Regions from separate parts of the Paenibacillus sp. 05T425 genome, predicted to be linked through region 2. Evidence: riboswitches for the same ligand, from Rfam matches in the RefSeq annotation. Region 2 holds a riboswitch; each other region holds the start of a gene.
The links. Region 2 has a riboswitch for cyclic di-GMP ahead of AC1DF0_RS05480 (glycosyl hydrolase family 28-related protein). Riboswitches for the same ligand answer to the same signal wherever they lie in the genome.
Positions count from the first base shown of each region.

Region 1 (8,031 bases), 260 kb from region 2:
GAGATGATAGTAGGCAAAACGAATGCAACCTTGAACGGCAAAACGCTTAAGCTGGATGCCGCTCCGATTCAGTTGAACGGAACGACCTATGTGCCGCTCCGCTTCGTAACCGATGCGCTCGGCGGACAGCTGTTCGTTGACGGCAAGCTGAACAAGGTGGGCGTACTACGGGGAACGAAGCTGCTTGAAATGGTTATTGGCGAGAAGGGATACGTGTTGAACGGTACTCGCCAGCAGTCGGAGGTAGCGCCTATTATTCGCAATAATAGAACATTGATTCCTGTGCGATTATTCTCGGAAAAGCTTGGCTTCACCGTAGGATACGATGCAAAACAGAAGAAGATTACCATTCAATAGCATGGACGACAGGCAGCCTTTCTGTGGTATGATAGGGGAGTATAGGAATCAGGATTGCCATAGAAAGGTTGCCGATCGATCGTGGATCACTTAACAGTCGATATAAACCGAGTTATCAAAAATGCAATTCAAGTGATGGAAGACAGCAAATATCAAATCTATGAAATATGCGAATCCGCGCGCTCTGAGCTGGAAGCGCTCGAGCAGGAACTGGAGCTTGTGCTTCAGGAAACGGTGAAGACGATCGAGAAAGTCGATCAGTTGGAGCAGGATTACAGGCGCGCGCGAATTCGATTGACTGAAGTGAGCCGGGATTTCGTCCGATATAAGGAAGAGGACATTAAGTCGGCTTACGAGAAGGCCACACAAATCCAGCTGGATCTTATGGTGTACCGCGAGAAGGAATCGTATTTGAAGGCTCGCCGGGACGATCTGCAGAAGCGGGTTCGCAACGTTGAGAACTCGATTGAGCGGGCGGAGATGATTGCTTCTCAAATTAACGTCGTACTGGAGTATTTATCAGGCGACCTTAATCAGGTGACGCGAATTTTGGAATCGGCGAAGACGAGGCAGCTGCTGGGTCTAAAAATTATTTTGGCGCAAGAGGAAGAGCGGAAGCGCATCGCCAGAGAAATTCATGACGGGCCGGCGCAGTCACTCGCTAATATTGTGCTTCGCACAGAAATCGCCGAACGTATGCTGATTAAGAAGGAATTCGAGATGGTGCAGGAAGAATTGGTTGATTTGAAAGGCCAGGTTCGTTCAGGGCTTGAAGAAATTCGCAAAATCATTTTCAATCTCCGGCCAATGGCGCTCGACGATCTTGGATTAGTGCCGACGCTGCGGAAGTTTGTGCAGGATTTTGAAGATAAATCAAAAATACATACTGTATTCGAGCTCTCCGGCAAGGAGATTCGAATGCCGTCTGCCATGGAGGCGGCCATTTACAGGCTCGTACAAGAAGCTTTCACGAATGCTCTGAAGCATGCTAACGCTTCGCGCGTATTGCTTGACATAAGCTATGAGCCTCATTTGATTACAATCATCATTCACGATAACGGCATTGGATTCCAGAGCGATCTTATCGATCTCGGAGCAAGCCGAAACTCCCATTTTGGACTCATCGGGATGAGAGAACGCGTGGAATTGATTGAAGGAAGGATGGATATAGACTCAAATCCTGGACAGGGCACGAAAATTATAATTCATATACCAATAACTGCCGAGAACAGAAAGGAGTAGTATAATGATAAATCAAGTTCCGAGCACTCCCGCCCGAAAAATCAAAATATTACTTGCAGACGACCATCAGTTGTTTCGCGAAGGCTTGAAACGAATTTTGAATATGGAAGATGATTTGGAAGTGATCGGCGAGTGTGGTGACGGCATTCAGGTTATGGAATTTTGCAATCATACATTGCCCGAAATCGTACTGATGGACATCAATATGCCAATTGAGAACGGTGTAGTAGCAACAGAAAGACTCAAGAGCATGTTCCCTGACGTGAAGGTAATTATTCTGTCTATTCATGATGATGAGAGCTATGTATTCGAAACGCTCCGCAAAGGGGCTACTGGCTATTTGCTTAAGGATATGGAAGCCGAGTCGCTTATTAACGCGATCCGTTCGGTTGTTCAAGGTTATGCGTATATTCATCCTAAAGTAACAGGGAAGCTTATCAATCAGCTTCGTCGTATGACGTACCTGGACGAGATGGGAATTGTATCGGGAGCAGCAGCCGCCCAAGAGCAAGGCGTTAAATATAACGCTGTCGACGAAAGCCCGCTGACTCGCCGAGAGGCAGAAGTGCTGCGTCTGATGGCCGAAGGCAAGAGCAACAAAAACATTGGCGAGTTCCTGTTTATTAGCGAGAAGACGGTTAAAAACCATGTCAGCAGCATTTTGCAAAAAATGGAGGTTGATGATCGCACGCAAGCGGTTATTCAATCGATTAAGTATGGTTGGGTTACGTTGTAATAGACAAAATCGTAGCACAACTGATTAAAGTGGGGGTCCCGTGTCTGTAGGAGCGGGATTTTTTTGTTGTGTTCGTAAGAAAAGAAAACCTCGATGCCGTCTCTTGGACGGCACCGAGGTTCGAATGCTTCGCTAGCGGGAATCTCTAGCTTTGTTTATTGGCTCTTTGTTTTCTGATTGTAAGGATACCAGCCGAGATTGCAAAAGCGCCAAGCAGGTAGAACGGAAGCGAGCTTGTATCGCCGGTCTTAGGAAGATTGCCGAGCGGTACTTCGCCTTCTTCGATCACGCTGCCGTCATCTTCGCCGCCATCTCCGCCGTCGCCAGGGCCGCCCTCAGGAATTTCTTCCTCTTCAATTACCTCCGTGGAAGGCGTTGGAGTAGGCGTTACTTCAGGCGTCGGTGTTGGCTCTGTGCTTGGTGTTACTTCAGGTGTTGGAGTCGGTGTTACTTCCGGCGTTGGAGTCGGTGACGGATCCGGAGTTGGCGTCTCCGGAGGAGACGTTGCGCAGCGAGCTCCGTTGTTTACCAATTCCTCATAGTAAGAAGACTCGCCTGGACCCCACCATACGATTCTGATCGTGTTTTCCTTCGACTCCGTCGATACCGTATCTGCCGTAATCGTGATCGACTTGCCAGCTGGAACGATCACTTGATTAGAAGATTCGTCATTAGCTTCGAGTACGTACCAAGTAATTGTGATGTCCTCATCGCCAGGGTTGTGTACTCTCCATTTGCGAGTGGAGCTCGGACTAACGGTACATACATTCGAAATTGTAAGTTCCGGCTGTTCCGGCTCTACAGTAGGAGTCGGCTCCGGTGTTGGTGTAGGAGTCGGCTCTGGCGTAGGTGTAGGAGTCGGCTCTGGTGTTGGTGTAGGAGTCGGCTCTGGCGTAGGTGTAGGAGTCGGCTCTGGTGTAGGTGTAGGAGTCGGCTCTGGTGTAGGTGTAGGAGTCGGCTCTGGCGTAGGTGTAGGAGTCGGCTCTGGCGTAGGTGTAGGAGTCGGCTCTGGCGTAGGTGTAGGAGTCGGCTCTGGTGTTGGTGTAGGAGTCGGCTCCGGCGTAGGCGTAGGAGTCGGTGGTGTGCAGTCTTCGCCTGGGTTTTGTACGGTTATCGACTTATTGTAGTCATCGCCCCACTTGACGGTAAGCGAACCGGGAGTGCCTGTGACAACGATTGGCTCAGAGTCGTTGCTAGTGATGTATTCACTATGCCATGATCCGTTCGTTTTCCATTTGAAATAAAGTTTTACATTGCTTTCGTTCGTAACGATCCATTTGCGAGATTGGCTTGGTTCGTCGGTACAAGCGGCAATGAGATTGAGTATAGGCGTGTTATATACATCAACCTTCGCAGTCTTGTCTTCCTCAACTTTTACCGATTGACCGCTGCTCGAGATGGATGTCGTGAAGCCTGCAGGAACAACCTCAACTACCTTGTAGTAGCCAGGTGCCAGGTTTTCGAACTCCACTTGGCCACTGCTATTAGTTGTGCCGGTAGCAACTACATTGCCGTCTTTAAGTACTTGGAAAGTGACGCCGCTCTGAGGTTTTGCATCGTCATCATCATAGTAATACTTTTTGGTAACTTTGATGTTACCGCAATCCTCATCATCGTGACGTCCACCGCCACTAGTGCCTTGCAGGACCCCGCTGGTCAGTCTGGGGCTGTCTCCGCCGATGCATTTATTGCTGTTGTCATCACAATCCTCGTCATCATCACGGCCGCCGCCATAAGTGCCTTGAATGCCGGACACATCGCGGTCGTCTCCGTCGCATGTATTGCCACCGCCGCCACCACCGCCTCTGGTGAAAACCAATAATGATTGAAGTGAAGGAGACTCTACCGATGCAAGTTCCTCAGAAGGGAGAACAGTTGACTCTGGATTCTCGGTAGCCGGTGCAGTTGTTTCCTGTGCAGATTCTTGACTTGTTTCATCCGTGCCCTGCGCCATAACGATCGAGCTTAAGAACATGGACAAGACGAGCATGATGGACATGATGACCGCAAACTGTTTTTTGACCAACTTCATTGTTCACTCTCCTCTTAGATTTGGATAATCTAGTTCTAAGAGGGCCGGTTACACTACTAGCTCCGTATAATCCAAGTGTCCAAATGCAGATTATACATCATCGCTTCCCTAAAAAGCACGAATGTTAAAGAGGTTTTCCCTCCTTCCTTCACTCTATCTGCTTTCCAATACTACTTATGCTCTAGTGCGCACTAAAATGATAACATATATTGGTATTTCTACAAGAGTGTTAAAATGTTGCGGAATGTTGAAATAAGGCGAAGGATGTCGAATGAGGCATTTGGACTGTATATTTTTCAACTTGTCCGCTTATACCGGAACCTGTGGGCGCTCCATCGCATATAGTGTCGCATAGAGGAGGTGACCGCCGTGCTCAAACTTCTGCTTCTCGTGCTTGGGTGTTATATAGCGGCTGCATTGTCGGTTCATCTGGCTTATCGGATACGGCAAGGGCGGAAGCGGGCTAGCAGGCATTATGTACTTATAGCCGCTGATCAAGATCAACATAATATCGAATGGTATATGCGTTCATTGTTAACTTTCTCGCGTCAGACGGGTAAGGAAGTCAAAGTAACGGTTGTTGATTATGGCGCGACCGCTGAGACACTAGCTATTGTCGATCGAATGGCCCGCAAGGGACAAAAGGTGACGGTTCATGAATATCCGGAAAAGATGAGGCTAAGCCGCACAGCCGCTGAAGCAGGTGCAGTCGTTTCCAATAGAGAAAGCGATGCCAATCAGTTGATGTGGCTGCTGCAGTCTGAAGGTATTTTGAAGGACGCGAATCAGGCAGTGCTTATCGACCTGCAAAATCCATCCGATTTGTCCAAAATGCCGTTCTAGTATATACTAATTGCCATAACGGTTGTGAAAGTGAAGCACACTTTACAGCGCTCTATGCGCTCTAGGTGTGCTTTTTTTGCGTTTTCTTGGTTGTATGTAGAATGGCAGCAATGACGACGCACTAAGAAATACAATATGCGGGGAGCGTAGAAAAGATGCGGGCTTATGTGTATGTTGTCAGCAAAAATGAAAAAAGGAGAGCTTATTGTACGATCGCGCCTGAAGTTGATCGGATTTATTGGCTCGAGCCCTCGCTCGGCATGCGAATGGGGAGGATTGTCCCACCGGCAGATGAGGGCTGGATATGGCGGAATCCGCTGCCGCTCGGGGATGCTTGCAGAGCGGCGGAGCTTTGGAATAGCGATCAGGAGCGACGAAGGGGAGGGAGGGGCGATCGCGAAGGTGTGGTTGGCAGGCTTGCCGCATGTACGGCGGCAGCTAGCGGGGAGGCTGCAGGCACGCGGCGCAGCAGGCGTGGCGAGAAGCAGCAGGGCGATAGCCTGCGCGGCGGCGCGGAGCGCTGGGAGCGAGCGGCGGCAGCGGGCGAGCTTGGGGAAGGCGGCGCGGCAAGCGATAGCGGGGCTGCGCTGGAGGCGTTGGTCGCAGCCGTGAGGCAGGCTGCGGCGCTCTTGCAAGGGCGCGCGCTGCTGCGGGGCGAAGCGCAGGCGCTGCTTGAGGGCGCGGGCGTGCCCGGTGCGGACAGCGGCTGGAGCGATGTGCTCCAGCTGGCTGCGTTGCTCGGGCACGTGCTCCTGCGTGGGGCGGTTGCCGCAACTGCTGGCAACCGGACAAACCTGCTGCGCCGGAGCCGGCGCGAACTTCGCTGCTTGCGCTGCGGCAGCGGAGAACCGCAGATGCGCCGCACAGCCTGCGCATCCTGCGGCAGAGCATGCGCTTATTGCTCAAGCTGCATTCAGATGGGGCGCAGCCGGGAATGCGAGCTTCTTATTGAAGGGTTGCCGTCTGTAAACGCTCATCTAAATGCAGGCGGCCTCCCGCCGATGGAGGAGAGACTGTCCAAATGGGGGCTCAGTCCCGCGCAAGCATCGGCAACGGCTAAGGCGCTTCAATTCGCTGAGACATCCAATACCGATAAGAGGCTAGCTCAATCCGCACCAGCAGCAATAAGCAGCTTTTTGCTATGGGCGGTTACCGGAGCGGGTAAAACAGAGATGATCTTCCCGCTTATTGATTCTATCTTGCTGCGCGGCGGCAAGGCCCTTCTTGCAACACCGAGGCGCGATGTTGTTATTGAACTTGATCCGCGTATTCGTAGAGCGTTTCCGTCTGCTTCGGTCGTCACCTTGTACGGAGGCAGCGAACAAAAGTGGGAGTGCGGCGACATTACGCTGGCGACGACACATCAGCTGATTCGCTTCTGGCAGAGCTTCGATCTTGTTATTTTGGATGAGCTTGATGCCTTTCCATATGTAAACGACGCAACACTCCACTACGCGGCAGACAAAAGCTGCGCCCCAGGGGCAGTTAGACTTCTGCTGTCGGCGACGCCTCCGCAGACCATGCAACGGGAGGCGAGACGAGGCTCTTTACCTCATGCAAGGGTGCCGGTACGCTATCATCGGCATCCGCTGCCTGTCCCTAAGCTGCTTCGAACCGCAAAAGTAGCGAAGCTGCTGCAATCAAGGAGGATTCCGGCTTCCTTGTTGTATGAACTGCGTCGTTCCATAGAACGAGGCGCACAATTATTCGTATTCGTGCAGCGGATTGCGCAGGCAGAACCGATGGCAGCCTTGCTGCGCTCGCAGCTTCGACTGGCGGAGGTGGAGGCAACTTCTTCGCAAGACGAGGAACGGGCGATTAAAGTAAAGCAATTCCGTGAAGGGAAGATTCGCGTGCTTGTAACAACGACTATATTAGAGCGTGGAGTTACGATACCTCGAAGCGATGTATACATATTAGACGCAGACGGGCGTTTGTTTGATGAAGCATCGCATGTCCAAATGGCAGGTCGAGCCGGCCGTTCCGCTGATGATCCAGCTGGGCGAGTCTACTTCTGCAGCGGTGAGCATAGTCGTTCGCAGGCAAGGCGGTCAGCCATATTAAGGCGATGAATCGTATGGCGCGCAAGCAAGGTTATTTGCTCCCGAAAAACACCATAAGGGAGGCAGGCCGATGAGCATAACGTCAATGATAGAATGGATGCGAAGAATTCCCAATACAATTGCAGGACAATCAGAATGGTTATCTGTACGAACATATTCCTGCACATTCTGCAAGAAACCTATCCAGCCCAGCAAAGGTCATCTTCCCCCGGAGATGAAACTGCCGATTCAATTGAAACAGCAGCTATGCTACTCTTGCGTGAATGCCATTCCATGGTTGACTCGCTTTCGCATCGTTTGCCTAAGATGTGGCCGCGGCATTTCATGCGAGGATTGCATCCGTCAGCCGCGCAGATCGTTCATATGCAATCGAAGCGCCGTGCAATACGATTCTACGATGAAGAGCTGGCTAGCGCTTTATAAATATAGAGGCAACGAGGAGTTAGGACCACTGCTCGGCACCATGCTGCAGCCGGCTTTTGAGGAGCTAAGCCGCCAGCTCGGAGCGCCAACAAAGCGAGGCAGCTATAGAGCTTGCTGGGATGCCGTGACGTATGTGCCGGTGAGCCCGGTACGGGCTGAGGAACGCGGCTTCAATCAAGCGGAGCAGTTAGCAGCCCAGCTTGCTTCCCATTACAAATTGCCGCTGCTGCCGCTGCTCAGTCGCGAACGCCACACGGGGAAGCAAAGCTTCAAATCGCGTTCGGAACGCATAAGCGATATGAAGAAGCTTTTTCGAGCGGACGAAGCTTCTTTAA
Region 1 covers NZ_JBFTLA010000002.1:627,518-635,548, forward strand. Annotated here, with positions in the region: gene AC1DF0_RS06560 (stalk domain-containing protein) at 1-357, shown strand, start outside; gene AC1DF0_RS06565 (sensor histidine kinase) at 439-1,599, shown strand; gene AC1DF0_RS06570 (response regulator) at 1,604-2,335, shown strand; gene AC1DF0_RS06575 (SpaA isopeptide-forming pilin-related protein) at 2,481-4,367, opposite strand; cyclic di-GMP riboswitch class II at 4,401-4,482, opposite strand; gene AC1DF0_RS06580 (glycosyltransferase family A protein) at 4,737-5,210, shown strand; gene AC1DF0_RS06585 (helicase-related protein) at 5,366-7,282, shown strand; gene AC1DF0_RS06590 (ComF family protein) at 7,344-8,031, shown strand, end outside.
Region 1: linked by a shared signal. The riboswitch ahead of AC1DF0_RS06575 (SpaA isopeptide-forming pilin-related protein) and the one ahead of AC1DF0_RS05480 (glycosyl hydrolase family 28-related protein) in region 2 are both predicted to bind cyclic di-GMP.

Region 2 (8,031 bases):
CGAGTTTCTCTTTCACTTTGCCTGCTATGTAGTAGCTTTTCAAAGCATCCTTATACGTACCCGTTAACAGCTGGCTTGCTAAAAACTCATTATAAATACCTGCATCTCCTGAAGATGCTATACTCGCCACTACACTCACACTCGCCTGATAGGTAGGCTTTACGAAAGTATTTAATGCAAATGCGCCTCCGACAGATAATGCAATTACTAATAAAATAACTATAAAATACCGTTTGCTCGCCTCTTTTAAGAACTGGATGTCCATTCGTTCACCTCATGTTTTGGATTAATGCTGCGATTGATAGGAAGAACGTTTCTCTCTCTTTGCACTAGCTAATACTTGATTACAAAGCTCCTCCATATTCAAACTCGTCATCCCGTACTTATGTTGCAGATGTTGATAATGTTCGAGTATTCTGTTCAGCACATCCATATTTTCATTGGCATCACTTGCCAAATTATAGGGATGCCACCAGAGGTGATACACTTCGCCGTGTTTAGCCGCATAGGTCATTCCATCAAGTATTCTCTTAATACGAAGCGGTTCTAACCAGCGGAGCTTGGAAGAGTAGGAGCGGAAGAAGTGGCTGGCTGGTAGGTTTATGGGAAGTTCGGTCATTATTTCATCGATTCGATAACAATGATTGCCGGACAAATTAATATACGTATCGAGCAAACGAAGAGCTCTCAACGGCAGGGAATCATTGGTGCTATAGCCATGTTTGTATATCCAATGTTTCGGATTACCTCGATATGACTTAATACCTAATTGATTCAGTGCTTGCAAATAGGAATCATTGATTTGGTTTCTTGGAAAAACGATGCTCTCCAATGTCATACCTTGTTTTTCGGCGATTTGGATGCTTGCGTGAATATCAGCAACAAATTCCTTCTCGGTCTGACCAGATTCCTTGCAATAATAGTGTGAAAAGGTATGTGTGGATATCGCCTGAAATGGCGTTGTTCGAATCCGTTGAATAAGCGAAGGTGCAAAGTGATAGGGATCGAATGACTCATTTGCGCCGATCTGCTCACTCTTCAAGTAAGAATAAGGAGATAAATTTTGATTTATATAACTAGGCTTAATTATCGGCAAGCTATTAATCATTTCTTCCTTAGACTCAAAAAACAATAGCCCTACAGTCGCCCATGTGGCATGAATACCATACTTTTCGAATAACGATAATACGGTAGGAATTAACTCTCTTTCTTTTGCAAACGTACTATTATACCAATCTAGTTCATAAAGATCACGTATGCCCCAATACAATTCAAAATCAAGCGAAATAACAAATAGTCCTTTATGTCTAGTCAAAAATACTCATTCCTTTATGCAATGGTCACTTGCTATTTCCACAAAATTTCCAACATAGTCCAGAACTGTTTGCCTGCACCTGAAGCATATTCGTATTATAATCTTCAAGACTCGTCAAGTAAATAAAAATGAAACGACATTTTCCGTGCCTTTCACGGATAACTCCTTCTATATAATGAAAGAAGTTAATAAAAAAACTTCGACAATAGATGTCGAAGTCTCGTTGTTTACAAAACTATTATAGAACTTGTACGTTAAAGTTGCTGCTTGCGAGCTTAACCGTGAATTGTGCAGCTTGGATTGTGTTGTTCGAGCATACGATATTTTTTTGAGAAAACTGCGAAAGATATGTCGTTAAATCAATGCCTCCGCCAGTTATCATTTTGATTTTGTTATTTGTAATCGTACCGTTGTCCGCGTTTTGCCACGTCCAAATTGCTTTTTCTCCATTTTCAATGACATTTCCGTCAATCGTGAAGTTATTGATATTTCCAAGACGAATGGCTGTTTTGCCTTTTTGAACGCTTTTTGCACCCATAGTAATTTTGTTGTTGCTGATAACGATGTTTTTAACCGTTTCCGCTGCGCCAACCTCGATTGCAGCATAGAAGCTTCCTAAGCCTGTAATCGTATTTTGTTTAACCGTGTTGTTGCTGCCGTATACGCTAATTGCCGAATACATGTCTGGAGCAAGTAGCCCTTTATCCGAGCCCGATCTGTAATAATTATTTTGCAGGTACGAATTCGTAATTTGGTTGCCAGTTACCGTAATGCCTTGTGCATAAATTTTAATAGCACGTTTGGCATTGTTGTCGAATTTGTTATTCGAGATCAAGCTGTTTGTGTCCGTGCCTTTTCCTGCATCCATGTTAGGATCTTCATAATAGATGCCATCGCCGTCATCAGCAGGACCGATATGGTGAATATAGTTATTAGTTATCGATACATTAGCTGCTGCAGCTTCGCTTTTGCCCCAAGTCGTTGTTACGTAAATACCTCTAGCAATCATGCTTCCACCAGTAGGGTTGAGCGCAACAATATTCTTCACTTCATTACTATCGATCGTGATTGCTTTCGTATTGCCGTATACAAGGATTCCCGAAAGCACGCCCGAGAAGTAATCGCTACTCGTTTTCGTGCTGTGGGAAGCATTCGCTACAATCGAATTGTTGATATTAACGCGTTCGCTTCCTCCGCTTACAACGAGTACACGGTTAACTAGTTTGTTGCCGTCGAGCGAAATGTTGCTGATCTCAATATCCTTACCCGATACACGCATTAATTCCCAGCCGAAATCTTTTGTGCTAGCTTTGATGATCGAAGTTGCGCCATCACCGAGCACTTTCGTGTTGCTGCTTACAGCGAGCGGATCTTTCGGGTTTACCAGGTACGTTCCTTTCGGGAAGTAAACCGTCGTTTTCTTCGCAGCGCCTTCTGCCAGCGCTTTTTTGATCGAGGACGTATCGTCCGTCTTGCCATCTCCCTTTGCTCCGTAGGTCTTAACATTTATCATATTAGCAGCGTTCGCTTCTTCGATGAATAGTCCATAAAAACCGATGCCGCTCAAAATCGTTACAAGCACCATCGCGGTCATGCTTTTCGTTAATTTACTGAAAATGCCCATTTTCACTACCTCCATATCCTGAATGAAATAAATAGGACAATCCCAGATTTCAGGATTGTCCTATTTCATCCTGAAAACATTTCGGGAACTGGCTGGCATATGGTTTCCCATTTAGCCCCTGTAGTTTTGCGTCCCGCGCTTTCACGCGGTTTGCCGTTATCGCTGTTTCCAAATATTAAGTTAGTGAAAATGTTGGTGTGATGAATAGAAAAAGAACTTATGACATGTCATAAGTTCTAAAATAGAACCTGAAAAGTTTTCGGAATCTGGCTGGCGTGTGGTTTCCCATTTAGCCCCTATAGCTTTGCGTCCTGCGTTTTCACGCAGTTTGCCTTTTCGACACATCGAGTATATGAAGTTACTTAATATTTAAATAAATATTACCAGACTAATAGGTATAAAGCAATAGGTTTTAATAGATTCATAGCCTAATTTTGAATAAGATTCGACACTTATTTTCAACAGGGGTTTAGCCATAAATTAGAACTTGTTTACAACCTCTTCCTAAACAATTATCATAGTCAAGTAGACCCTGCTATCACCTATTAGACTCAATCTTTAACAATACTCTAGCAGCGTACATAATAGCAAAACGCCGGTCTCCAAAGAGCCGCAATCGGACTTCTTCACTAAAATCAGAAGGGAAAATGGGGTGGTAGCGTGAAAATATTAATTACGGGCGGCTACGGATTTATTGGCTCTTTTGTTGCTGAGAGGTTTTTCAACGAAGGACATGAAGTCATTATTATAGATAATATGACCTCCGGTCATATATCGAATTGCAAATTCCGCCATATATCATACATCGCGGATGTGGAGAGCACCGTTTGTGAATCCATCTTCGAAAACCATAACGTTGACATTGTTGTGCATTTGGCTGCCCAGATCAATGTAGTCACTTCGATGGAAAATCCATACGCAGATACAAAATCGAACATCCTAGGACTAACCAACATTTTGCAGTTGGCCGCAAAATATAAAACCAAGAAGCTCATATTCGCTTCCTCTGCGGCCGTCTATGGAATGAACGATCAGATTCCGCTAAATGAGGATATGCCTTGTCAGCCCGTCTCGCCATACGGGATCAACAAGCTTCTCGGGGAATACTATTGCACAAAGTGGAACGAAATTTACCAATTGGATACGATTTGTTTCCGATTCAGCAACGTATACGGACCGCGCCAAGGATCGATTGGAGAAGGCGGAGTCGTATCCATTTTCATGGAACGGATCCGTGATGGCAAGGAGCTTGTGATTTACGGGGACGGCAGCCAAACCCGCGATTTCATATACGTGGAGGATGTCGCGGATGTTATTTATCAAGCAAGCCTTTCTGACCAAAGCGGCATCATGAATTTGTCCACCGATACGGAGCAATCAGTCAATGATCTAGTCAACATATTGAGCAGCATTCGGCCGATCCCCGAAATCAAGAAGCAAAAAGCTCGCACAGGCGATATATATCGTTCAAGACTCGACAATAACCGACTAAAAAAAGTTTTGGATTGGTCGCCCAAGTTCAGCTTCGAAACGGGGATTCGCCGCACGTATGAATGGTTTGCGCAATCCACCGCCGATTTAAAGCCGCTAACCAAAAAATCGGATAACACGGGCGCGACGCTCGACGACATTAACATTAATAACGAACTGATCGCCTCGTCGCTATCCCGGAATATCCGCAGCCTATACCTCAGCCAGCATGAGCGTTACCTGGAAGGCATGCCTGTGCTTAAGCCTGACGTCTTCCTTGCCGTTATACGCTCTAGGGAGCAAGCGAAACGCAATTACAATGCAAGCTTCGCCCTCGTTTCGCTTTCAAGGGATATCATTCAGGACAGCGCGCTCCTCAAACAAGTGAACGATTCGCTTCGCGAGTCGGATTTCATCGGCCTTGCGTTTAACGGCGATATCTATATCTTGTTGTCGAATTCGACGTCCGAAGATGCGATCATCGTCGTCAATCGTCTTAAGAAGCATAATATTGAAGCGCAAGTCGTCTCCCAAGAAGATTATTCGAACTTAGAGCTTATTCAGCATTAACACTCTTTATTAAATAGTAGAAATACGGAAGAGCCCCGTCAGCATCCATTCGCAATGGTGCAGGCAGGGCTCTGTTTCCGTTTATCTGGCCGTTCTTTTTTTTGTACTCAACGCAAGCCAATCGCGACCAGCCCGAACAATCTCTTTGTAGCCCGGCAGTCTGATACCGTAAAAAACCCGCAAGTCCCCACCCCAATGAGACTTTGCCGCCGAAACCGATTCAATATTCGCCCCGTAGAAATCGAATGTTTTAATCCCGATTTGGTCCAGATCCTCAAACTCAAGGTTTTGCAGCTGCTGTACGATGCCATCACTGAGGTGTTCGCTCTTGGAAGCGGATATCCATCCAATCGCGTTCTGTTCACCGGATACTAAGGTGATGCTTGCGCTAACAGGCTCACCTTCATTGGAGTAACAAACATAGCCGCGAAACCTGTCGCTTCCAAGCAATTGCTGCGCGAGCAATAAATCCTTAACCGATAATTGATGGGTAAAGCCTTTCCTCGTTTCGGTTCCGGATAAACAGTAGTGAACGGCCTCCATATCGTCCGTCCGAATAGAATAGTAACCCAACGAATTGGCCTTTTTCATTTTGTTGCGCAGAGAGGGGCTGATGTTCTCTACCGAATAAGGCAAATCCACATAATATGTATACTTTATATCAGCTATGAACCCTTGCCATAGAAAAGGGCGAATATCCGTAATTTCAGGCGGAAAATAAAAATTGGCTGACCCTGCGTATTCATATAAACTTTCAATGAATGCTTTTGAGACCTCATGCCACTGGCTTCCGATTTTCTGTACTTTATTCGTTGGAGTTGGGCGAAAAATAGTAGGGTGATACGGATTAAGCGGAGGCAAAAACAGCTTTTTGTTATGATTAAGAAACATTAAACTATCACAATACGCATCTGAATTTGATGCTTTAAAGGTTTTAACTATTGCATCACAGTTCCATTTCTTACGGTTGAATTCGGCCCAACCGTTCAGAAATTGCTGATCGTCCATTTGTGGTAGCTACCTCTTCTCCTATATTGAATTGTATAAGATACATTTATTACCATGATACCTTTCAACCTTTTGATCGTCAATAAGATACGGAATTTGCAAGAAACACCAACCGTCTTATAAGAAGTCGGTTGGTGTTTCTTGCCATTTGGCTTCAATAACGTTTCTTTACGTTCATTCGGCAATTCGAGTTTCAATGATCATTCATCCAATTCCACATAACGCTTGAGCGCGGCGAGCTTGTTATCCCAGAAGCGCTCGTAAAACGCCAGCCAGCGCTTCAGCTCTCTAAGCGGATCGGGGTCTAGACGGTAGCGCGTCTCGCGCCCGACCTTCCGGTCCTTCACGAGTCCGGCGTCCGATAAGACGCGGAGATGCTTCGACACGGCCGTACGGCTCATCGCGAAGTGGCCGCTGATAGCGTTTAGCGGCAGTTCCTCATCGCCTAGCAGCTCAAGCACCTTGCGCCGCGTCGGATCGGCTATCGCTTGAAACACATCATGCTTCGGCAGCGGTTCAGCCATCTTATTCCTCTACATAGCCGCGGAGCTTCTGCCCAATGCCAGACCAGCCTTGCTCCATTCTGCCTCGCACGATGTCATGCGGTTCGCCGAACTCGGTCGCCATGCCAGCTGTCCACCCACCGTGAATGAGCGTGAATTCCGTCTCGCCCTGCAGCTCGGCCAACTCGAACGTCAACGTCCAATCCTTGCCCCAATTAAACGATAAACGGTTCGGCGGATCCACCTCCGTCACCTTGCAAGGCGATTGACCGTATGGACCTGCGTTCAAATGAAACTCGAAGCCGACCTCCGTCTGAAAATCACTCGGCGGCATGAACCATGCCGCTATGCCTTCTGCCGTAGATACGGCCTTCCATACTTTCTCGATTGGCGCTTTCAACAAGACCGTCTGGCGAATATCCGGCAGCTTGTCCTGTGTATGAATGTTGTCTCCCATAAGTATAACCTCCAATGTTCAATGTTTAATGAGCTTGTCCACTCTGGAATCAATTGATATGAAACCAAATGGTTTCTAATCTGATGCCTTCTCATTATATGAAACCATTTGGTTTCATGTCAACATAGAAAATAATCCCTTGTTCTGCGCTTCTATTATGTCCAAGAAGGCAAACAAAAAAAGCACTTGCCAAACACCTAACTTGACTGATGTCTGGCCGTGCTTCTGAAGAGTAACATTATAAGCTGGTCAAAGCAGCCGGTGCAACGAAACGTTCAGCCGCTTCCTTCCACCTGCCGCCAACCAGCTTGCCGGCGGAGAACACCGCTTCGCGAGGCGGTGCAAGAGCAATCGCATGCTTCGGATTCATGGCGTCCACGAGCATAAAGCTGGCAGGATCCCCCGCCTTCGGCACGAGCGAGCCCGACGAGATGAGCGGATACGTCCGCAGCAGATCCTCGTCGACGATCCAGCCGAGCTTCTCGGCCAGCCTCGAGCCCCTTGCAAGCAGATCGCCATTGCCGAACGGGCTCCATGCATCTAGAATATTGTCGCAGCCGACGTGAACGCGCACACCTTCGGCGATTAACTGATCGACGCGCGGCATCGGCCGATCAATCGGCACGCTCGTAATAATGGCGACGTCGTCCGCCGCAAGCTTCTGTGCCAGATCCCGCGATTCTGCCTCGGTCACTTGGCCTAGGCAATACGCATGGCTAACAGCCGTACGTCCGCCTTTGCCCGCTTGAACCGTCAAGTCGCCGAAGCGGCTGATCGTGTACAAGCCGAGATGCCCGGGGTCGTGAAGATGAAGATCGACGCCGGCGCCAAATTCCGAGCTCAGCTCGAACATCGTCTCGAGGCTGAAGTCGACTTGACGGTCCAGCCCTGCCGGGTCGACACCGCCGACATATTCGGCTCCGGCGCGCAGCGCTGCCTTCATGACCTTAACGGAATCGGAGCGCAGCAGCCCCTGCTGCGGAAATGCGACGATCTCGATCTCCATCACGCCCCGGTACTCCTCCCTCACCGCCAGCACATGCTCCAGATGGGAGATGCCGATCACCGGATCGACATCGACATG
Region 2 covers NZ_JBFTLA010000002.1:366,135-374,165, reverse strand. Annotated here, with positions in the region: gene AC1DF0_RS05490 (YveK family protein) at 1-265, opposite strand, end outside; gene AC1DF0_RS05485 (polysaccharide deacetylase family protein) at 287-1,315, opposite strand; gene AC1DF0_RS05480 (glycosyl hydrolase family 28-related protein) at 1,554-2,939, opposite strand; cyclic di-GMP riboswitch class I at 3,020-3,104, opposite strand; cyclic di-GMP riboswitch class I at 3,198-3,282, opposite strand; gene AC1DF0_RS05475 (NAD-dependent epimerase/dehydratase family protein) at 3,600-4,979, shown strand; gene AC1DF0_RS05470 (hypothetical protein) at 5,061-5,987, opposite strand; gene AC1DF0_RS05465 (ArsR/SmtB family transcription factor) at 6,188-6,511, opposite strand; gene AC1DF0_RS05460 (SRPBCC family protein) at 6,513-6,947, opposite strand; gene AC1DF0_RS05455 (amidohydrolase family protein) at 7,186-8,031, opposite strand, start outside.

Region 3 (8,031 bases), on a different contig from region 2:
GCAAAAAATAGATCAAAATTTTACAAAAAGGCGGGGACCGACACTCCAAAACCTCCTCAGTTCCTTTATAAACAAGACCAATCGACAAAAAAACTGCCCCGATTACCGTAAAGGCTATCAGGGCAGTTGCTTAGCAATTCTTAATTCTATGCTTTTGTTGATTTTTTCTTTTTGAACGTAAGCAATCCAATCAACAGCAGGCCAAGACCTGCCATATAAGTAGGAAACGAGCTTGTATCGCCTGTTTTCGGAAGCGTTGCTAATGGAACTTCGTTGTCTGTAACAGATGCTTCGTCTTCTTCTTTAACTGCATCCGTATCAGTGTCAACCGATCCTTGCGGTACCTCGTTGTCACCCTCTTCGACAACTTCCTCTTCACCTGCGTCTACCGATCCTTGAGGTGTATCGTCTTCGTCAACAACAACTTCTGTTTCCGGTGTTGCTGTTGGCTCAAYTGTCGGAGTCGGTTCTACCGTTGGTTCCGGTGTCGATTCTGGCGTTTCTACCGGCGTAGGAGCTGGCCTTGGTGTTGTTGTTGGTTGTGTCGTTGGTTCCGTTGTCGGCTCTACCGTTGGTTCCGGTGTCGGAACTGGTGTCGGTTCTGGCTTTACTGTCGGCTCCGGTGTCGGTGCCGGCGTTGCTGTAGGCTCCGGTGTCGGAGTCGCTGTTGGTTCTGGTGTTGCTGTCGGCTCCGGTGTCGGAGTCGCTGTTGGTTCTGGTGTTGCTGTCGGCTCCGGTGTCGGAGTCGCTGTTGGTTCTGGTGTTRCTGTCGGCTCCGGTGTCGGGGTCGCTGTTGGTTCTGGTGTTGCTGTCGGCTCCGGTGTCGGAGTCGCTGTTGGTTCTGGTGTTGCTGTCGGCTCCGGCGTCGGTGTTGCTGTTGGTTCCGGTGTCGGTGTTGCTGTTGGTTCCGGTGTCGGTGTTGCTGTTGGTTCCGGTGTCGGTACAATTACAGTCTTCTTCACGAAAAACTCGATTTCACGGATTTTATCCGTCTGAGCTGTCGAGGAACCGGATTTGATTCCGCTTGCTCCGTAGGATGTCGTCTCCGTTTTATATTTGTTGCCCGATTTCCAAGTGATCTTCACGCACACGACATCATGTTTCAATAAATCCGTGTCGTTGATTACGTTCCAATTAACAGTCTTCTTGTTGTTCTTTAATTCGCCGCTCACGACTTTTTTGCCGCTAGGTCCTACTTCAAAGCTATTAGAATTACCTACCGTATATTTATAGCTGGCATCGTAGCCTTCCGTGCAGCCTGGAGCCGGCAGTTCCTTGTAGTAAAATTTCACATAGGATATTGTTTGTTCTTTATAATAAGTTACCCATTTCCACTTACCGTTGACTTTTTCGTATTTCTCATAAGCATACTGAGGCGCCTGAAGGCCACTTCCGCTAATAGCACCGCCGTCATACTCATAGGTTTTAGTTGCACCATCCGATAACCCTTCAACTTTCACGCAAGTAATGGCATAACCATCTCCCGCATTCCAGTTCAAATTGGTTTTATCGTAGTCGCGGGAACCGCTAACGACTTGGTCCCCATCATCGGATAGGGAAAAATTATAGTTGTAAAAGAAGACCTCATCCACATAATCGCCGCTGCAATTGCTTGCCGCCCCACCGCCGCTTCCATGGGCAAAAACCGTACCAGCCGTACCGATCGTTAAGATGACGACCAACTTCAACAATAGGGCTGACTTCAACCACTTCTTCTTAATCATAAATACCCTCCCCCATAATATATGACGTCATGGCTTCCGCAAAATAAAAAAGACCGCCATGACAGTTCATGGCGGTCGGACGATCATAGCATCGATAGCTTAACGATGCCTTAGACTCCTGGCTTTGCGTCCCAACCTTTCGGATGGTTTGCGATTTACATGAGATATTGTTGTTTTGTTAGCTTTTTTGCATAAATATGTAACAATTGTGATTCGCAAGTCCTATTCTATTACTGTTACTATGAAGGTGTCAATACTAGATTAGCATTTTGAGAACATAAATTTCACGCCATTAAATGTATGCGTATTCATGCGTTTGTTCGACAAATTTCATCATGATAATTAGTAGAAGAAATAAGAAAAAGCGCGGCCGTCAGACGGTTATTCACCATCAACACGGCCACGCTTCTATAGTTATTTATATCTTGCTTCCATATAGCTCGTCTCTTACTCGCCAGAGCGATGATCTCTCATATGCGGGAACAACAGTACGTCCCGGATCGAAGGCGCATTCGTTAACAGCATAATGAGACGGTCGATGCCGATTCCCAAACCGCCAGTAGGCGGCATGCCGTATTCAAGGGCGCGGATGAAGTCATCATCCATCTCATGCGCTTCGTCGTTGCCGTGCTCTTTCTCTACGAGCTGTGCCTCGAACCGTTCGCGCTGGTCAATCGGATCGTTCAGCTCGGTAAAGGCGTTCGCGTGCTCGCGTGCTACGATGAATAGCTCGAAGCGGTCCGTGAAGCGCGGATCGGCTTCACTCTTCTTCGCCAGCGGCGAGATCGCAACCGGATGTCCGGTAACGAACGTAGGCTGGATGAGCGTATGCTCGCCAAATGTTTCGAAGAACGCGTTCAAGATATGACCAAACGTCATATGCGGCTCAACCGCAACTTTATGCTCTTTAGCAAGGCGATGTGCTTCCTCGTCGGTCATCTCCACGCTGAAGTCGACACCTGTAAGTTCCTTCACGAGATCTACCATCGAGACGCGGCGCCATTGCGGAGTCAAGTCGACTTCTTGGCCTTGGTACATAATCTTCGTTGTGCCAAGCACCTCTTGTGCGATATGCGCAATCAGATTCTCGGTCAGAGCCATAATATCTTTGTAGTCAGCGTAAGCCTCATACAGCTCGATCATTGTGAACTCAGGGTTGTGACGCGTCGAGATACCCTCGTTGCGGTATACGCGGCCGATCTCATATACCTTCTCCAAGCCGCCCACGATAAGACGTTTTAGATGAAGCTCGATCGCAATACGCATATAAAGCTGCATATCTAGCGCATTATGATGAGTGATGAAAGGACGAGCAGCAGCTCCGCCCGCTATCGAGTGCAACGTTGGCGTCTCTACTTCTAAGTAACCTCTCGAATCGAGATAACGGCGCATCGATTGAATGATTTTGGACCGGGTAATAAACGTTTGTTGAACGTCCGGATTCACAATCAGGTCGACATAACGTTGACGATAGCGCAGTTCGACGTCCTTCAGGCCATGGTACTTGTCAGGCAGCGGAAGCAACGACTTCGTCAATACGTCAACATCTTGCGCTTTGACGGAAACTTCGCCTGTATTCGTCTTGAACACGACGCCATGTACGCCGACAATATCACCAATATCAAGCAGATCGAAAGCAGCGAACTTATGCTCTTCGACCGTGTCCTTGCGGACGTAGATTTGAATCTTGCCGCTCAAGTCCTGGATATGCGCGAAGCCTGCCTTGCCCATGCCGCGCTTCTGCATAATACGGCCGGCGATGCTCACTTTAACCGCTTGGCCTTCCAGCTCTTCCTTCGTAGACGCTTCATAGGCTGTTAGTATATCTTTGGCATTATGAGTGCGCTCGAACTTCTTGCCGAATGGGTCAACGCCTAAAGCGCGAAGCTCGTCTAGTTTGTCTCTGCGGATCTGCAGAAGCTCACTAAGCTCCTGCTCCTGTCCCTGCTCGTTATTCTCATGTTCCACTTTCGTTCATCTCCCTGATACGTAAGGGTAACCGATAACGTTCAAAAAGCTTCCGGCAAGGAAGCTTTCTAAACCATTCATCGCAAACCTTATTTTTTGATATCGACAATTTTATATTGAATGATGCCGGCTGGTACGTTCACTTCTACAACGGTGCCTTTTTTCTTGCCTAGAATCGCCTTGCCAACCGGACTTTCATTAGAAATCTTATTTTGGAGCGGATCGGACTCCGCAGTGCCTACAATCGCATATTCCATTGTGTCGCCGAATTCCATATCTTCAACCGTTACAATCGAACCAATGCTCACCGTATCGATATCGATATCATCGTTATTGATGATACGCGCATTACGAAGCATCTTCTCAAGCGTAATAATACGGCCTTCGATAAATGCCTGCTCATTCTTCGCGTCCTCGTATTCGGAGTTCTCGCTAATATCGCCATAACCGATTGCAACCTTGATCCGCTCAGCGACTTCGCGGCGCTTGATCGACTTTAAGGTTTCCAGTTCCTCTTCAAGCTTCTTTAAGCCGTCCTGAGTCAGAATGATTTGCTTATCGTTCATCTTTCCGATTCTCCCGTCGTGTGACTTATTTTCATACCGTGTATGAATTCACTGTTACCTAATATATTACGCTTCATTGCCATCATACCTTGAGTCATTTCACTTTAAAGGAGTCTCTTGAGAGCCTCTTTGGATTATATTGCACGATTATATTTCAAAGTTGCCCCCAATGTCAATCAAAGCCAAACGTCCCATTGAAACCGTTTCACTTAGGCGTGAATCCATACATTCCGCATCATGCCGACATCTGTCGAACTTTGTCGATGCAAGTGCCGCTGCCTCCAAAATGAAGCATGCTCCGACATGGCGCTCCATTAAAAGCAGCGGCAACCGGCGATCCATTTAATGAATGATCTCTTCCGCTGCGGTATGGACGGATGAAGCGCCATTCTGCTCCTGCACGGCCTCTTCCTCCAATGAACGAATATAATTTCCCAAAATCGCCACCATGCGATCGCGGTCCGTTTCTTCCATAATAACGTCCTTCACGCGCGCGCCGCCTGGCAAGCCCTTCAAATACCATGCTAAGTGCTTGCGCATCTCGCGCACGGCTACCGCTTCGTTCTTCAGCGCGATCAGTCGGTCAAGGTGCAAGATCGCGACTTCCATCTTCTCGCGCGGTGCCGGATCGCCCAGAAGCTCGCCCGTTGCCAAGTACTGAATCGTACGATAGAGCATCCATGGGTTGCCCAACGCGCCGCGTCCGATCATAACGCCGTCGACGCCGGTGTGATCCAGCATCCTTCTCGCGTCTTCTGGCGAGAATACGTCGCCATTCCCAATTACGGGAATAGATACCGATTGTTTGACATCCCTTATGATGTCCCAATTCGCCTTGCCCGTATACAGTTGCTCCCGCGTCCGTCCATGTACGCTAACGGCTTTGCCGCCTGCGCGCTCAACCGCACGAGCGTTCTCGATCGCATAAATATGCTCGTCATCCCAGCCGATACGCATCTTCACCGTAACCGGCTTTTTCACTGCGTCTACGACAGCAGATACCATCTCATAGATTTTGTTCGGGTCAAGCAGCCAACGAGCGCCGGCGTCGCATTTCGTTACCTTCGGTACGGGGCATCCCATATTAATGTCTATAATGTCTGCATTCGTCTGCGTATCGACAACCTTCGCCGCCTCGACCAGCGACTCACGGTCGCCGCCGAATATTTGCAAGCTAAGCGGCTTCTCGCGCTCGTCAACGAACAGCATCTCCATCGTTCGTTTATTTCCGTGCAGGATCGCCTTGTCGCTCACCATCTCCGCGCATACAAGTCCCGTTCCGAATTCCTTTGCTATTAAACGAAAAGCAGGGTTGCACACGCCTGCCATCGGCGCCAGCACGACCCTATTCTTCATCTCGATGTCGCCGATTTTCAGCATGCCGTTCCAAACTCCTCATTGATATTATTTGATCCCAAGCGCCCTGTGCCGGACGTCAGGCTTTATTCACGGTTATCCGACATTAATTCCTCATAGTCGATCCCAAGCGTGCTCGCGATATGGTTAAGCAGCTTCGGGTCTGTCTTCCTCGTACCGCGCTCAAGCGAGCCCAATACCGCAACAGATACGCCAAGTACTTTGGCCAGCTCCTGCTGTGTGTAACCCTTCAGCTTCCGAAAGGCTCTGACGCGCTGCGCCAATTGATTGTTTTCCATAACGTGATGCCTTCCTTTCCATCCTGAAGCGCGCTGCCGGCCGCACGTGCAACCTCACTCTGCAGCGTATGCGATACTTCGATAACATCGTTTAACGGCACAAGCACGAATGACCGCTCCATCATGCGCGGATGCGGCAGTGTCAGCTCCTCTTGATCCATTCTGACATTATCGTATAGCAGGAGGTCGAGGTCAATGGTTCTCGGTCCCCAACGTATCTGCCTAACTCGCCCTAGCTGCAGCTCATATTCGAGGAGCTTGCGCAGCAGTTCGATCGGACTGAGCGAAGTGCGGATCGCTATGGCCATGTTCAGAAATGCAGGCTGATCTGTATAGCCGACAGGATCTGTCTCATAGATGCCCGACACACTCCGTACTTCAATGGTTGGTTCATGGTCAATCAGTCCGATAGCCTCCATCAGAAGCTGCTCTCGCTCTCCCATATTCGACCCTAAAGCGACGTACGCTTCGAATGACTGCCCGTTAGGCGGGAATCGCTCTTCCATGTGCACCCCGCTTTCTCCGCATCTCGATCGTTACCCCGTCAAAGTGGATATCGAACGGAGGATGCGGCTTTGTTACTCGAACCGTCACTTCATTTACCATAGTATAAGCTTCCAGAACCCGTGATGCAATGTGACCTGTTAAAGCTTCAATCAGCTTGAAAGGAGGTCCTTCCACGATCTCTTTCGTGAATGCATGGATCTCCGCGTAGTTAATTGTATAGTTCAAATCATCGGTCTCAGCAGCTTGGCCAAGCTCCATATGCAGCACGACATCGACGTAAAATTGCTGCCCCAGCTTATTCTCTTCGGCAAAAACGCCATGATACCCGTAGAAGCGCATCCCTTTAATCGCCATTTGGTCCATTTCCGTCACTCCCCTCACAGGCAAACGTCTTATTTCTTACTTTGTTGTCTTAAATTTCAAAATAGCGTCCGTCATCAAAGCGGTCTGCTTCATCTCGCGAACGTCATGCACCCTTACGATATGACTGCCTTGCGCGATACCAAGCGCGACTGTCGCGGCTGTGCCGAATGCCAACTCTTCCACGGGCAAGCTCAGCGTGTCGCGAATAAACCGTTTGCGCGATGTGCCGAGCAGCACCGGATAGCCCAGCGCCGACAGTTCGGATAAGCGAGCAAGCAGCTCCAAGTTGTTCTCGTACGTTTTGGCGAACCCGATACCGGGATCGAGCCATACCTGAGTCTCCGAAACGCCGGCCGTCTTCGCGATCTCGACACTGCCAAGCAGATCAGCCAGCACATCGGGCACGAAATCGTTGTAGTCCCGCGCATGACGGTTATGGTTAAGAATAACGGGACAGCCGAACTCTGCGGCCACTGCCGCCATCTCGGGGTCACCCTTCAAGGCCCATATATCGTTAATAATGTGAGCGCCCGCTTCGAGCGCCTGACGTGCAGCAGCAGCCTTATACGTGTCTATAGACAGCGGTATATGCGGAATTTCCTTCCGCACCGCTTCAATAACAGGAATGATGCGCCGCAGCTCCTCATCAAGAGGAACGGGCTCGAAACCCGGACGCGTCGATTCGCCGCCGATATCGAGAATATCCGCCCCATCCTCCACCATAGCAAGCGCGTGGGCTACTGCAGCATCCACCCCCGTATACTTGCCGCCATCAGAGAAGGAGTCAGGCGTCGCATTGAGAATGCCCATAATTAATGTACGTTTGCCAAGCTCCAGCCGAATGCCGCCGTTCAACTCATATAACCAATGTCTATTATGCGTGCTGCTCTTGCTCATGCTGCCACTCTCCTTAACCGTTATTCATTCCCGACAAGTCGCGATGTATCCGCACGATAGAGTGCTAGCAAGCCTCTCGTCAGATCTCCCGCATAACCGTCGCCAACTTGTACAGTCTCGTTCCTGCTCGCAATGTCGGATAGCGTCGTAATCGGTATAAGCTCCTGTATGGAGTTAGTCATCCATATTTCATCAGCTCGTACAAGCTCTTCCCATGTAAAATGTCCTTCATGCACCGCATGCCCCGCTTCCCGTGCAAGCTCGATAACACGCTCGCGCGTTACACCGGGTAAGATGCCCGTATCAATAGCCGGCGTGCACAAAATGCCGTCCTTCACATAGAACAGATTG
Region 3 covers NZ_JBFTLA010000024.1:1,712-9,742, forward strand. Annotated here, with positions in the region: gene AC1DF0_RS30355 (LPXTG cell wall anchor domain-containing protein) at 147-1,724, opposite strand; cyclic di-GMP riboswitch class I at 1,792-1,887, opposite strand; gene lysS (lysine--tRNA ligase) at 2,172-3,692, opposite strand; gene greA (transcription elongation factor GreA) at 3,782-4,258, opposite strand; gene dusB (tRNA dihydrouridine synthase DusB) at 4,601-5,638, opposite strand; gene AC1DF0_RS30375 (helix-turn-helix domain-containing protein) at 5,701-5,913, opposite strand; gene folK (2-amino-4-hydroxy-6-hydroxymethyldihydropteridine diphosphokinase) at 5,865-6,419, opposite strand; gene folB (dihydroneopterin aldolase) at 6,397-6,783, opposite strand; gene folP (dihydropteroate synthase) at 6,820-7,680, opposite strand; gene pabC (aminodeoxychorismate lyase) at 7,701-8,031, opposite strand, start outside.
Region 3: linked by a shared signal. The riboswitch ahead of AC1DF0_RS30355 (LPXTG cell wall anchor domain-containing protein) and the one ahead of AC1DF0_RS05480 (glycosyl hydrolase family 28-related protein) in region 2 are both predicted to bind cyclic di-GMP.